3 regions of the Streptomyces sp. NPDC104313 genome follow, and region 1 is predicted to be linked to each of the others. Evidence: riboswitches for the same ligand, from Rfam matches in the RefSeq annotation. Region 1 holds a riboswitch; each other region holds the start of a gene.
What was found. A riboswitch is a leader RNA that binds a small molecule or an ion and turns the genes downstream of it on or off. The one in region 1 is predicted to bind cobalamin.

Region 1 (4,175 bases):
TCGGTGACGAGCGTGGAGACGGCGGTGGCGTGCACGGCGTGGGTGTGGACCACGGCGGCGGCGTCGGCGGAGCGGTAGACGGCCAGGTGGAGGGGGAGTTCGCTGGTCGGCGCGAGGTCGCCGAGGACCTGGCGGCCTTCCAGGTCGACGCCGACCGCGTCCTGGGGGCCGAGCCGGTCGTAGGGCACCCCGCTGGGCGTGACCAGGACCAGGTCGCCGACGCGGGCCGACACATTGCCCGAGGTGCCGACGACCAGTCCGTCCGCCGCGCTGCGGCGGGCTGTGTCGACGACACCCCGCCAGGCCTGGCGGACGGATTCCGGGTGCTGCTCGCTCATGGGGCGAGCGTAGGGGGCGGAAGGCGCAACCGGAACATCACATGGGAGGTGACGGGGATCTCTTCCGGGTGCCGAACAGCCGTTCAAAATGTTCGCCGAATCGCGGCAAAAGGCCGCCAACGCCGCACCTCAGAGGCATCACACAGACCCTCCCGCACACAAGCGGAGTCAACACGCTCCGCTTGGAGTCACCGCAACGCCCTGCCCAGTTCACCTTCCGTTCATCCAGGTTGCCTACGGTCCACATGCCACTGACGTCGAACGATTGCCTGGGTAAATGGAACACATCACGCTGCTGCTTGCGATTGTGGTCGTGACAGCTCTCGTGTTCGATTTCACGAACGGTTTCCACGACACCGCCAACGCGATGGCGACGACCATCTCGACCGGCGCTCTGAAGCCCAAGACAGCGGTGGCGATGTCCGCCGTACTCAACCTGATCGGCGCGTTCCTGTCGGTGGAGGTCGCCAAGACGATCTCCGGCGGGATTGTCAACGAGGACGGCATCAGAACCGAGGTCATCTTCGCGGCGCTCGTCGGCGCCATCCTGTGGAACCTCCTGACCTGGCTGCTGGGCCTGCCGTCCAGCTCCTCCCACGCCCTGTTCGGCGGACTGATCGGCGCCGCCGTCATGTCGGCCGGCTGGTCCTCGATCAACGGCGGCACCGTCGTCACCAAGGTGCTGCTGCCCGCGATCGCGGCTCCCCTGGTGGCCGGTATCGCCGCGATGCTGGCCACGCGACTGACGTACCGGATCAACCGGAAGGTCACCGACCCGAACCAGCTCAAGTCGACCGCCAAGGGCTACCGGGCCGGGCAGATCGCCTCCGCCGGTCTCGTCTCGCTCGCCCACGGCACCAATGACGCCCAGAAGACGATGGGCATCATCACCCTGGCGCTGGTCACCAGCGGTGTCCTGGCCCCCGGCTCCAACCCGCCCATGTGGGTCATCGTCTCCGCCGGTGTGGCCATCGCGCTCGGCACCTACCTCGGCGGCTGGCGCATCATCCGCACCATGGGCAGGGGTCTGACCGACCTCCAGCCGCCGCAGGGCTTCGCCGCCCAGACCAGTGCGGCGACCGTCATCCTGGCCTCCTCGCACCTCGGCTTCTCGCTCTCCACCACGCAGTCCTGCTCCGGTGCCGTGATGGGCGCGGGCCTCGGCCGCAAGGGCGGTGTGGTCCGCTGGTCCACCGCCACCCGGATGTTCGTCGCCTGGGGCCTCACGCTCCCGGCCGCGGGCCTGATCGGCGCGGGCGCCGAGTTCCTGACCAAGCAGGGACCCTGGGGCATCGCTGTGACCGCGGTCCTCCTGGTGGGCGGTTCCTTCGCCATCTGGCTGGCCTCGCGCCGCCAGCCGGTCGACCACACCAATGTCAACGACACGGGCGACGACGAGCCCCAGGGCGTCGTCACCACCGCCATCGCCGCGGTCCAGCCGCCACCCGTCGGAGGCCCGGCCTCCGACCTCACGACCACCATTCCGGCCCCGGTGCCCGACGACCCGGCCCGGCCGTCGGCCAAGGTGTAAGGACAGATCCGCATGAAAATCGACTGGGCAGCTCTCGCCGCCGTCTTCGGTGTCAGTCTTGTGGTCACCATCGCGCTGGTCGGCCTCTTCACCGTGGGCATCGTCGCCCTCTCCAAGCAGTCCGCCACGGCCGGAAGCAGCGGCTCCGGCGGATCGGTCGCCCTGGCGCGCACCGGCGCGTACGCCTGCTTCGGGCTGTGCGTTGCTGCGGTCTCGTACGGGATCTACCTGATCGTCGCCTGACCCCGATCCCCGCACGCCTGACCGCGTACACCTTCGGGCCGGACACACCCTCGTGTGTCCGGCCCGACGTGCGTCCGCACACCGTGCAGCCCCGCAGGTCAACAGCGAGTTGACGGTTGTTCGCGGGGCGTGGTGGACTGCCGGAGCCATTTACGGCGACAGCAGAGGAAGCCGGTGCGAATCCGGCGCGGTCCCGCCACTGTCACCGGGGAGCGCTCCCCCACACCGGACGTCACGGCTCGCGACACGCGGGCTGGAAGGCCGGGGGAACCGCGGATCCGGAAGCCAGGAGACTCTCGTCGCCGGTCACGTCGAACCAGGGCGCGGACCCTGAGTGAGGACCTACGCCATGCCCGGCCGCCGTGTGCCGCTTCCTGTGCCCCCTACGACAGGCCCTGGTGCCGGAACTCCTCTCCCCGCGACGGGCTGAGTCGTGCGTGCCGACCGCGTCTTCGCGTACGGCGCCACGGCCGGGCTGATCGCCGACGCCCTGCTCGGCGATCCCCGTCGGGGCCACCCCGTCGCCGGATTCGGCCGCGCCGCCGCGCGGGCCGAATCCCGCCTGTGGCGTGACGACCGGGGCGCGGGCGCCCTGCACACCCTCGTGTGCGCCGGGGGCGCCGCGGGGGTCGCCGCGCTGGCCGCCCGCGCCACCCGGGGACGCCCCGCGCTTGCCGTCGCGCTGACCGCCGCCACCACCTGGTCCGTCGTCGGGGTGACCTCGCTGGGGCGGGAGGCCCGCGCCATCGGCGGCGCCCTGGCCGCCGGGGACCTGGACGTGGCACGGGAGCGGCTGCCGCACCTGTGCGGGCGCGATCCGCACTCCCTGGACGGTCCGGGCATCGCCCGCGCGGTCGTCGAGTCGGTCGCCGAGAACACCTCGGACGCCGTCGTCGGCGCGCTGGTGTGGGGGGCGATCGGCGGGGTGCCGGGGCTCGTCGGCTTCCGGGCCGTGAACACGCTCGACGCGATGGTCGGCCACAAGTCGCCCCGCTACCGTCGCTACGGCTGGGCCTCGGCCCGCCTGGACGACCTCACGGGGTGGCCCGGCGCCCGCCTGACGGCCGCGCTGGCCGTGGCGGCGGGCGGGCGGCCCCGGGAGGCCGTACGCGCCTGGAGGGCGGACGCGGGGCGTCACCCGAGCCCGAACGCGGGGCCGGTGGAGGCCGCGTTCGCGGGAGCGCTCGGCGTACGGCTGGGCGGGACCCTGGCGTACGCGGGGCGCGTCGAGCACCGACCGGTGCTGAACGGGGAGTCCGGGCGGGACGTGCGGGGCGCGGACATCGAACGCGCGGTACGGCTGTCGCGCCGGGTGAGCACACTGGCCCTCGGTGTGTGCGTGGCGGGGCGGCTGATCGCGGGCCTGCTGGTCGCGGGGCGGGAGCGGAGACGGTCATGAACGGTCCGGCACGGAACGCGGTACGGCAACGGGAACGGGAGCGGGTATGAGCGGCGGGCTGCTGGTCGCGGGGACCACATCGGACGCGGGCAAGAGCGTCGTCACGGCGGGCATCTGCCGCTGGCTGGCGCGCCGGGGTGTGGCGGTCGCCCCTTTCAAGGCCCAGAACATGTCCCTGAACTCCTTCGTGACCCGGGAGGGCGCGGAGATCGGCCGGGCCCAGGCGATGCAGGCGCAGGCCGCCCGGGTGGAGCCGACGGCCCTGATGAACCCGGTGCTGCTGAAGCCCGGCAGCGACCGGTCCAGCCAGGTGGTCCTGATGGGGAAGCCGGTCGGCGAGATGAGTGCCCGGGGGTACCACGGGGGCCGTCAGGAGGCACTGCTCGGGACGGTGACGGACTGCCTGGAGCAGCTGCGTGCCACGTACGACGCGGTCATCTGCGAAGGGGCCGGGTCCCCGGCCGAGATCAATCTGCGGCGCACGGACATCGTGAACATGGGGATCGCGCGGGCCTCGAGATTCCCCGTCCTGGTGGTCGGGGACATCGACCGGGGCGGGGTCTTCGCGTCGTTCTTCGGGACGACGGCGCTGCTGGACCCCGAGGACCAGGCGCTGGTCGCGGGGTATCTGGTGAACAAGTTCCGGGGCGATGTCTCGCTGCTG
Region 2 (4,175 bases), on a different contig from region 1:
CCGCCAGCGCGGCCAGGGCGAGGGCGTGGAGCGGCAGCAGGGTCCGGGGCGCGGGGTCGGGGCCCATGCTCTCGCGATGGTCGACGAGCCGGGAGGCCAACGCCTCCTCGAATGCGGCCTGATCGTCATCAAGGAGCACGCGAAGCAGTCGACTATCCGGCGTCTGAACGCCGATGGTGTCCAAGTTCGCCGCTGCTGAGGCGAGTTCGGCGGCGTCTGGCCTGCGCAGGGGAACGGTGGGCCAGTGCCGGGGCTGATGCCCTTCGGCTTCGGCCAGATAGGGGCACAGCGCGTCCATCGCGGCGAGGTCCGCCGGGTCCGACACCGAGTCGAGCTTGGAGTACGGCACGCCGTCGTGGATCGCGGGCGCGTAGTCGTCCCGCAGCAGCAGTCCGATCACCCGCTGCCAGTCCCGAACAAGCCCGCTGACCAGACAGACCGCGAACGCGTCGAGCCAGGTCCCGGCCGATGGGGCCCGCCCTCCCCCGGAGCCGACGGCATCGCCGAAGGCTATGTCCTCGCTGCTGAGCGTCTCACCGATGAGCGGGAAGAAGATCTCCTGGTCACCGTCGGGGAAGCAGCCGACGCTCATCTCCCCCAGGTGGCACTCCGCCGCCGTCCGCAACGCCGAACGCGCCGCGTCATCGAGCGCGGCACCCTCCGCGGCACGGGCGGCCACGTGGTCGAGCAGCTCGTCGGCCGACTCGCGCAACCGCTCGGGGGACGGGTCGTCGTAACGCATCTTGTGCCATCGCCCCATGGTGCGCCCGCTGATACCGCTCAGCGCGTCGCCCAGGCGCTGAGCACCCACCTCATGACACGTCACTTCCCGCACGCGGAGAGCCCTTTCGTGATCTTCGACCCGGAACCGGCACGCTATCAGCGGGCTCGGACATTCCCGGAGCCGTACGGGCAGGGCCCGGTGCGGGAGCGGCGCTCGCTCCCGCACCGGGCCCGGATCACTCCGCCTCGGTGGACAGCTCCGCGCGGATCTCCCGCGCGGCGGCGACCAGGTTCTCCAGGGAGGCCCGGGTCTCGGGCCAGCCACGGGTCTTCAGGCCGCAATCGGGATTCACCCACAGCCGTGCCGCCGGGATGGCCTCAAGCCCCTCGCGCAGCAGGGCCGCCGCCTCTTCGGCGCCGGGGACGCGCGGGGAGTGGATGTCGTAGACGCCCGGTCCGGCCTCGCGGGGATAGCCGTGGGCGGCCAGCTCACGGGCGACCTGCATATGGGAGCGGGCCGCCTCCAGGCTGATGACGTCGGCGTCGAGATCGTCGATGGCCTGGACGATGTCGCCGAACTCCGCGTAGCACATGTGGGTGTGGATCTGGGTGTCCGGCCGCACCCCGGAGGTGGCGAGCCGGAAGGACTCCGTCGCCCACTCCAGGTACGCGGCGTGCTCGACGGCCCGCAGCGGCAGCGTCTCGCGCAGCGCGGGCTCATCGACCTGGATGATCGAAGTGCCGCTCGCCTCAAGGTCGTCGACCTCGTCGCGCAGGGCGAGGGCCACCTGGCGAGCGGTGTCGCCGAGCGGCTGGTCGTCACGGACGAAGGACCAGGCGAGCATGGTGACCGGGCCGGTGAGCATGCCCTTGACGGGGCGTGCGGTCAGCGACTGCGCGTACGTGGTCCAGCGCACCGTCATCGGCCCGGGGCGCGAGATGTCGCCCGCGAGGACCGGCGGCCTGACATACCGAGTGCCGTAGGACTGCACCCAGCCGTGCTGGGTGGCGAGGTAGCCGGTGAGCTGCTCGGCGAAGTACTGGACCATGTCGTTGCGTTCGGGCTCGCCGTGCACCAGGACGTCGAGCCCGGCCTTCTCCTGGAAGGAGAGGACCTCGCGGATCTCGTCCTTGATGCGTTCCTCGTACCCGGCCCCGTCGATCCGCCCCGCACGCAGGTCGGCACGCGCGGCACGCAGTTCGGCGGTCTGCGGGAACGAGCCGATGGTGGTCGTCGGCAGCAGCGGCAGCCCGAGGTGGGCGCGCTGGGCGGCGGAGCGCTCCGGGTACGGCTGGGAGCGGCGGCCGTCCGCCTCGGTGACGGCTGCCGTGCGGGCGCGGACGGCCGGGTCGCGGGTGAGCGCGGCGCCGGCGCGGGAGGCCAGAGCAGCGCGGTTGGCGGCGAGTTCGGCCGTAATGGCGTCGGTGCCGCCGCCCAGACCGCGGGCCAGGACGACGATCTCCTCGGTCTTCTGCTTGGCGAAGGCGAGCCAGCGGGCGATCTGCGGGTCGATGTCGTGCTCGGCGGCGGCGTCCAGCGGGACGTGCAGCAGGGAGCAGGAGGCGGAGACGTCGACCCGGCCGGCGAGGCCGAGGAGGGTACCGAGGGTGGCAAGCGACTTCTCGTAGTCGTTGATCCAGATGTTGCGGCCGTTCACGACACCGGCGACCAGGCGCTTGCCGGGCAGTCCGCCGGCCGCCGCGAGGTCGTCGAGGTTCCCCGCGCCGGACTCGGTGAAGTCGAGGGCCAGCCCGTCGACGGGAGCCTTCGCCAGGACCGCCAGCGCCTCGCCGAGCCGCCCGAAGTAGGAGGCGACCAGCAGCTTGGGCCGGTCGGTGAGTCCGCCGAGCTCACGGTAGGCGCGGGCGGCGGCGTTCAGTTCGGCCGGGGTCCGGTCCTGCACGAGGGTGGGCTCGTCCAGTTGCACCCACTGCGCACCCGCCGCACGCAGATCGGCGAGGACCTCCGCGTACACCGGAAGCAGCCGGTCCAGCAGGGTCAGCGGTTCGAAGTCCGCCGGTGCCCCGGGGGCCGCCTTGGCCAGCAGGAGATAGGTGACGGGACCGACGAGCACCGGTCGGGGCGTCAGACCGAGGGCCAGCGCCTCCTTGAACTCCGCGACCTGCTTGGCGGAGTCGGCGGCGAACACCGTGTCCGGCTCCAACTCAGGTACGAGGTAGTGGTAGTTGGTGTCGAACCACTTCGTCATCTCCAGCGGGGCGACGTCCTGTGTGCCGCGGGCCATGGCGAAGTAGCCGTCGAGGGCGTCGGCGTCGACCGCTTCGCGGTGCCGCCCGGGGACGGCGCCGACCATGACGCTGGTGTCCAGGACGTGGTCGTAGTAGGAGAAATCACCGGTCGGCACGGAGTGGACGCCGGCCTCGGCGAGCTGCTGCCAGGTCCTCCGACGCAGCTCGGCGGCGGTCTCCCGGAGGGCGTCCGCGTCGACGCGGCCCTTCCAGTAGCCCTCGATGGCCTTCTTCAGTTCACGGTTCTGCCCCTGACGGGGGTAGCCGTACACGGTGGCCCGTGCTGCCGCGGCTGCGGGCTTCGCTGTCACGTGACTCTCCTTCGCGAGCGTGTCTGCATGACAGATCCCGGGACGGGACGCGGACGCGAAGGGATGACGCATCGGGCGGACACCGGGACACGTCGAACCGTGTCCGTCCACCTGACGGTTACGCCGACCCGCCCACGAGGTCACCGAGATCTCCGCACGCGAACGGTCGCGCGCGGGCAGCGGGCAGGTCTTCGGACTCGCGGGCACGTCTGCCGGGGCAGACACCTAATGGCCGTCGCTTCCCAGACCCTGCCGGGCCCAGTGCGTATGACGGCGGTCGTTCCCACTCACCGCTGCGGGGCAGTCCCGGATTTCCACCGGGTTCCCTCTTGCGACGCCCTGCCTGGAGGACAGGGCGAACCAGCTGCACCAGCCAGCCTAAGGGGACGCCCGGCACGCGCACACCGTTGTTCACACTTCGGACGGTGACATGGGACACGGGCCGGCGCACTTCCCGACTCCGGGCCGGACTCCCTCGCGGCGGACACCACGCTGAGCCACGCGTGTTCTCCGCCCGTTCGGCTGTTCGTCAGCGGCATGCTGACCACCAGTCAGGCCGAACGCGCCCCCGGGGCGTGACAGTGACACAGATGTAACCGAATGGCACAGAAACTGCGGAACCACCGAGCGTCACAAGCCGTTCTTCTTCCCACTACACGGCCGCCGACCCGCGGCGAGGCCGATCGAGGAAACGGAAAACGCCAGATGAAGAAGACAGTCGGGTGGGCCCAGGACGGCGACGACTGGACGATCACCGTGAACGGCCATCTGTATCGCGCCGTCGAACGGCCGACGAACGGTCGCGTGCACAACTACCTGGTGCGCGGCAGCGATCTGACCGCCGAATGCCCCAGCCTGGGACACGGCCTCGGTGTGATCCGGGCGCACGAG
Region 3 (4,175 bases), on a different contig from region 1:
GGAGTGCCCGTTGGTGCCCCGGATCAGCGAACCCCGGGCACGGATGCGGGAGTACGACAGACCGATGCCGCCCGCGTGCTTGGAGAGCCGCGCCACCTGGTGGTAGCGGTCGTAGATCGAGTCCAGCTCGTCCTTCGGCGAGTCCAGCAGATAGCAGGAGGACATCTGCGGGTGCCGGGTGCCGGAGTTGAAGAGCGTGGGGGAGGAGGGGAGGTAGTCCAGCCGGCTCATCAGCCCGTAGAGCGCGACGACCTCCGCAAGCGCCCGCGCCGACTCGTCCTCGGCGAGGCCCGCGGCCACGCGCAGCATGAAGTGCTGCGGGGTCTCGATGACCTGCCGGGTGATCGGGTGCCGCAGCAGGTAGCGGCTGTGCAGCGTCCGCAGACCGAAGTAGCCGAAGCGGTCGTCGGCGCCGTCCGCCATGGCCCGGTCGACGAGCTGGTCGAGCGCGGCCGAGTGGAGCGTGACGAACGCGGCGGTGCGCTCCGCGATCAGGCCCTCGCGGTGGCCCACGGCGACCGAGGCGGAGAAGGACGTCGCGCCCTGGCCCGTGGCCTCGTCCGCGATCGTGCGGGTCAGCAGCCGGGCGGCCAGCCGGGAGTACGCCGGGTCCTCGGAGATGAGCCCCGCGGCGGCCTCGGTGGCCAGCGAGCGCAGCTCCGCCTCGTCGGAGCGGGCGTTGCGTCCGCGCAGCGCGGCGGCGGCGACCCGTCCGGGGTCGGTGTCGGGAAGATCGACGGTGAGGTCGGTCAGGGTCCGCAGCAAAGCGGTCCCGGGTCCGTCGTTCGGGGCCTTCCCGGCCGTGGTCGACACCGGGGACACCGGGGGCACTGTGGATTCGGTGGCTGAAACCGGATCGGCGGGCGCGATGGTCACTGGGCTTTCCCTCGCTCGGCAGGGGCCGGCGGAAGGCGGGGAAGCCGGGCAGCGCGAAACCCGGGGCAGGGCAGCACAGCTGACGGCGTCCACCGGCCTATCCGCGAGGCCCGGACGTCTGGCGTCCGGTTCGGTCGAGCCGGACGCGCTGTCGACAGGTCTTCGGACTTGCGGGTGTGCAAAAGCACACCGATCACACCGTTGCGGGACAGTTCCGGATTCGCACCGGATTCCCCTGCGGCGACAGCGAGGTCGAGCATACATGTGGGGGCCGCCGGATGATGAGGCCCCCACATGTTGTGTCGCGACGATTTCCTGTGCGCCTCAGGAGGGCGCCCCCAGCGCCAGCCGGAAGGCCATGAGCCGCAGCCCCGGCACCGGTTCCCCGTCCCTCTCAGGGGACCGTACGAAGCCGAGCCGACGGTAGATCCTATGGGCTCCGAGCATGACCGGCCGCTGTCCGGGGGCCTCGCCGGGGCCGGGGCTGCCGCCGGGGCCGGGGCAGGCGTCACGGTCGGAAGGAGGGGCCGGAACCGGGGCGATCGGGCGCGGCGTCATGGGCACATCCCTTCGTACGGTGAGGGCTCCGGGCATCGGGAGAACGAGCGGTTCCCGGGCGCGTCCGAGGACGCGAAAAGGGGCCGCCGCGCCCCTGAGAGGGGTGCGGCGGCCCGATCCGGCCGACGGCGCTCAGCAGCAGCGGAAGCCCTCGCGGGGATCCGCCTCGCGGGCGTCCGTGCGGCTGCGTTCGAAGGCGCGACGGGTCATCACCGGTGAGTCCGGATCGTGGGCCCTCGCGTGCGCCACATAGCGGTCGTACGTGGACTCGCCGGTCAGCTCACGGACATACCAGCGGATCCGTCCGGCCACCCGTCGTACGTCCGCGACCGTCATGTCCGGCTCCCCGTCTCCGACGCGTCCTTGCGGATGCCGCCCTCCGGGCCGACTCCGGCGGCGGCCAGTTCGGCCTTCTCCTCCTTGGTCGCGAAGAGCGAGGCCGGGGCGACGAGCTTGGATTCGACGTACGGCGTCTCGTGGAGCTTGACGCTCTCCGGGTCGCGGATCGCCTTGTAGCAGACCCGCCCGGCGTCCACGAGCACCACGATGATGAGGAGCGCGAAGAGCGCGCTCAGCACCCCGTCGACGGTGGAGTTGGTGACGACGGTCCGCATGTCGTCCATGTTCTTCGCGGGGGCCAGTACCTCGCCCGCGTCGATGCCCGCCTGGTACTTGTCGCGCTGGGCGAAGAAGCCGATCTTGACGTCGTCGGAGAAGATCTTCTGCCAGCTCGCGGTGAGGGTGACCGCCACGTCCCAGGCGAGCGGGACCGCGGTGACCCACGCCCACTTCAGGCGGCCGGACTTGACGAGCAGGGTGGTACAGACGGCCAGAGCGACGGCCGCCAGCAACTGGTTGGCGATGCCGAAGAGCGGGAACAGCTGGTTGATGCCGCCCAGCGGGTCGTGCACACCGACCCAGAGGAAGTAGCCCCAGCCGCCGACCACGACGGCGCTGGCGAACCAGACGCCCGGCTTCCAGCTGACCTCACGGAACGGCTTGTAGACGTTGCCCAGCATGTCCTGGAGCATGAAGCGCCCGACCCGGGTGCCGGCGTCCACGGTGGTGAGGATGAAGAGCGCCTCGAACATGATGGCGAAGTGGTACCAGAACGCCTTCATCGCGGTTCCGCCCACCACCGCGGAGAAGATCTCCGCCATGCCGAGCGCGAACGTGGGCGCGCCACCCGTCCGGGAGAGCAGGCTCGTCTCCTCGACGTCCTTGGCGGCCTGGGCCAGGGCGTCCGGGGTGATGGAGAAGCCGAAGCCGGCCACGGCCTGGGAGGCCGACTGGACGCTGTCGCCGATCACGCCGACGGGTGCGTTGATGGCGAAGTAGAGGCCGGGGTCGATGATGGACGCGGCGATCATCGCCATGATCGCCACGAACGACTCGACCAGCATGGCGCCGTAGCCGATCATCCGGATCTGCGTCTCCTTCTGGACCATCTTCGGCGTGGTGCCGGAGGAGACCAGGGAGTGGAAGCCGGAGAGTGCGCCGCAGGCGATGGTGATGAAGACGAACGGGAACATCGAGCCGGCGAAGACCGGGCCCGAGCCACTGGTGGCGAATTCGGTGACCGCGGGCATCTTCAGGGTCGGCAGGGTGACGACCACGCCCAGGGCCAGCAGCCCGATCGTGCCGACCTTCATGAAGGTGGAGAGGTAGTCGCGCGGGGCCAGCAGCAGCCACACGGGGAGCACGGAGGCGAGGAACCCGTACACGATCATCCAGATGACCAGCGTGCCCGGCTCCAGCGTGAAGAAGTCCGCCCACGACGACTCGGCGACCCAGCCGCCCGAGACGATCGCCAGGAGCAGCAGCGCGACGCCGATGAGGGAGACCTCGCTGACCTTGCCGGGCCGCAGGGTGCGCAGATAGACGCCCATGAAGAGGGCGATCGGGATCGTCATGCCGATGGAGAAGACGCCCCACGGCGAGTGCGCGAGCGCGTTCACGATGACCAGCGCGAGGACCGCGAGCAGGATGATCATGATGATGAAGACCGCGAACAGGGCGGCGATCCCGCCGACCGGCCCTATCTCGTCGCGCGCCATCTGGCCGAGCGAACGGCCGTTGCGGCGGGTGGAGAAGAAGAGCGTCACCATGTCCTGGACGGCGCCGGCGAAGATGACGCCGACGACGAGCCAGATCGTGCCGGGCAGATAGCCCATCTGCGCGGCGAGCACCGGGCCGACCAGGGGCCCCGCCCCGGCGATGGCGGCGAAGTGGTGGCCGAACAGGACCCGGCGGTCGGTGGGATGGAAGTCGACACCGTTGTCCAGCCGTTCGGCGGGGGTCGCACGGTTCTTGTCGGCCCTCAGGACCCGGCCCGCGATGAACCGGGAGTAGAAGCGGTACGCGATGGCGTACGAGCCGAGGGCCGCTGCCAGCATCCAGGCGGCGGACACCTCCTCACCCCGCGAGAGCGCGAGGACGGCCCAGCCGATGGCGCCGACCAGGGCGACCAGGCTCCAGACCACGATGGACCTGGGGGAGATGCCCCGTTTCCCCGGTGCCTGCGGTGCCGATGATGCTGGTGTGGGCGTTTCCGCCATGTGGTGCTCCGTCCCCTCGCTGATCACCGGTGCAATGGGCAGGAAATCTAAGGGACGCGTCCGCCCAGCGTCACCCCCTGTCCGCATTGCGGTCCGGCAACGGTGATGTATCGCAACGGGACACGGGCACGGCGCCGATTCGGTTCACCCCGGTCGTGACCGGTGCGGGAGGGCCCGGAGCCC

Region 2: another riboswitch for cobalamin. It lies ahead of metE (5-methyltetrahydropteroyltriglutamate--homocysteine S-methyltransferase); the one in region 1 lies ahead of ACZ60Q_RS32515 (cobalamin biosynthesis protein).
Region 3: another riboswitch for cobalamin. It lies ahead of ACZ60Q_RS17455 (ribonucleoside-diphosphate reductase subunit alpha); the one in region 1 lies ahead of ACZ60Q_RS32515 (cobalamin biosynthesis protein).

The regions. Positions count from the first base shown of each region.
Region 1 is NZ_JBVJMW010000020.1:57,428-61,602, forward strand. It holds gene ACZ60Q_RS32500 (class II aldolase/adducin family protein) at 1-338, opposite strand, end outside; gene ACZ60Q_RS32505 (inorganic phosphate transporter) at 616-1,869, shown strand; gene ACZ60Q_RS32510 (hypothetical protein) at 1,882-2,112, shown strand; cobalamin riboswitch at 2,278-2,407, shown strand; gene ACZ60Q_RS32515 (cobalamin biosynthesis protein) at 2,546-3,511, shown strand; gene ACZ60Q_RS32520 (cobyric acid synthase) at 3,558-4,175, shown strand, end outside.
Region 2 is NZ_JBVJMW010000002.1:200,555-204,729, forward strand. It holds gene ACZ60Q_RS04835 (immunity 49 family protein) at 1-835, opposite strand, end outside; gene metE (5-methyltetrahydropteroyltriglutamate--homocysteine S-methyltransferase) at 960-3,284, opposite strand; cobalamin riboswitch at 3,450-3,664, opposite strand; gene ACZ60Q_RS04845 (hypothetical protein) at 3,990-4,175, shown strand, end outside.
Region 3 is NZ_JBVJMW010000006.1:391,652-395,826, forward strand. It holds gene ACZ60Q_RS17455 (ribonucleoside-diphosphate reductase subunit alpha) at 1-876, opposite strand, end outside; cobalamin riboswitch at 1,013-1,136, opposite strand; partial or broken gene ACZ60Q_RS17460 (GNAT family N-acetyltransferase) at 1,201-1,332, opposite strand; gene ACZ60Q_RS17465 (YbdD/YjiX family protein) at 1,567-1,770, opposite strand; gene ACZ60Q_RS17470 (carbon starvation CstA family protein) at 1,767-3,992, opposite strand.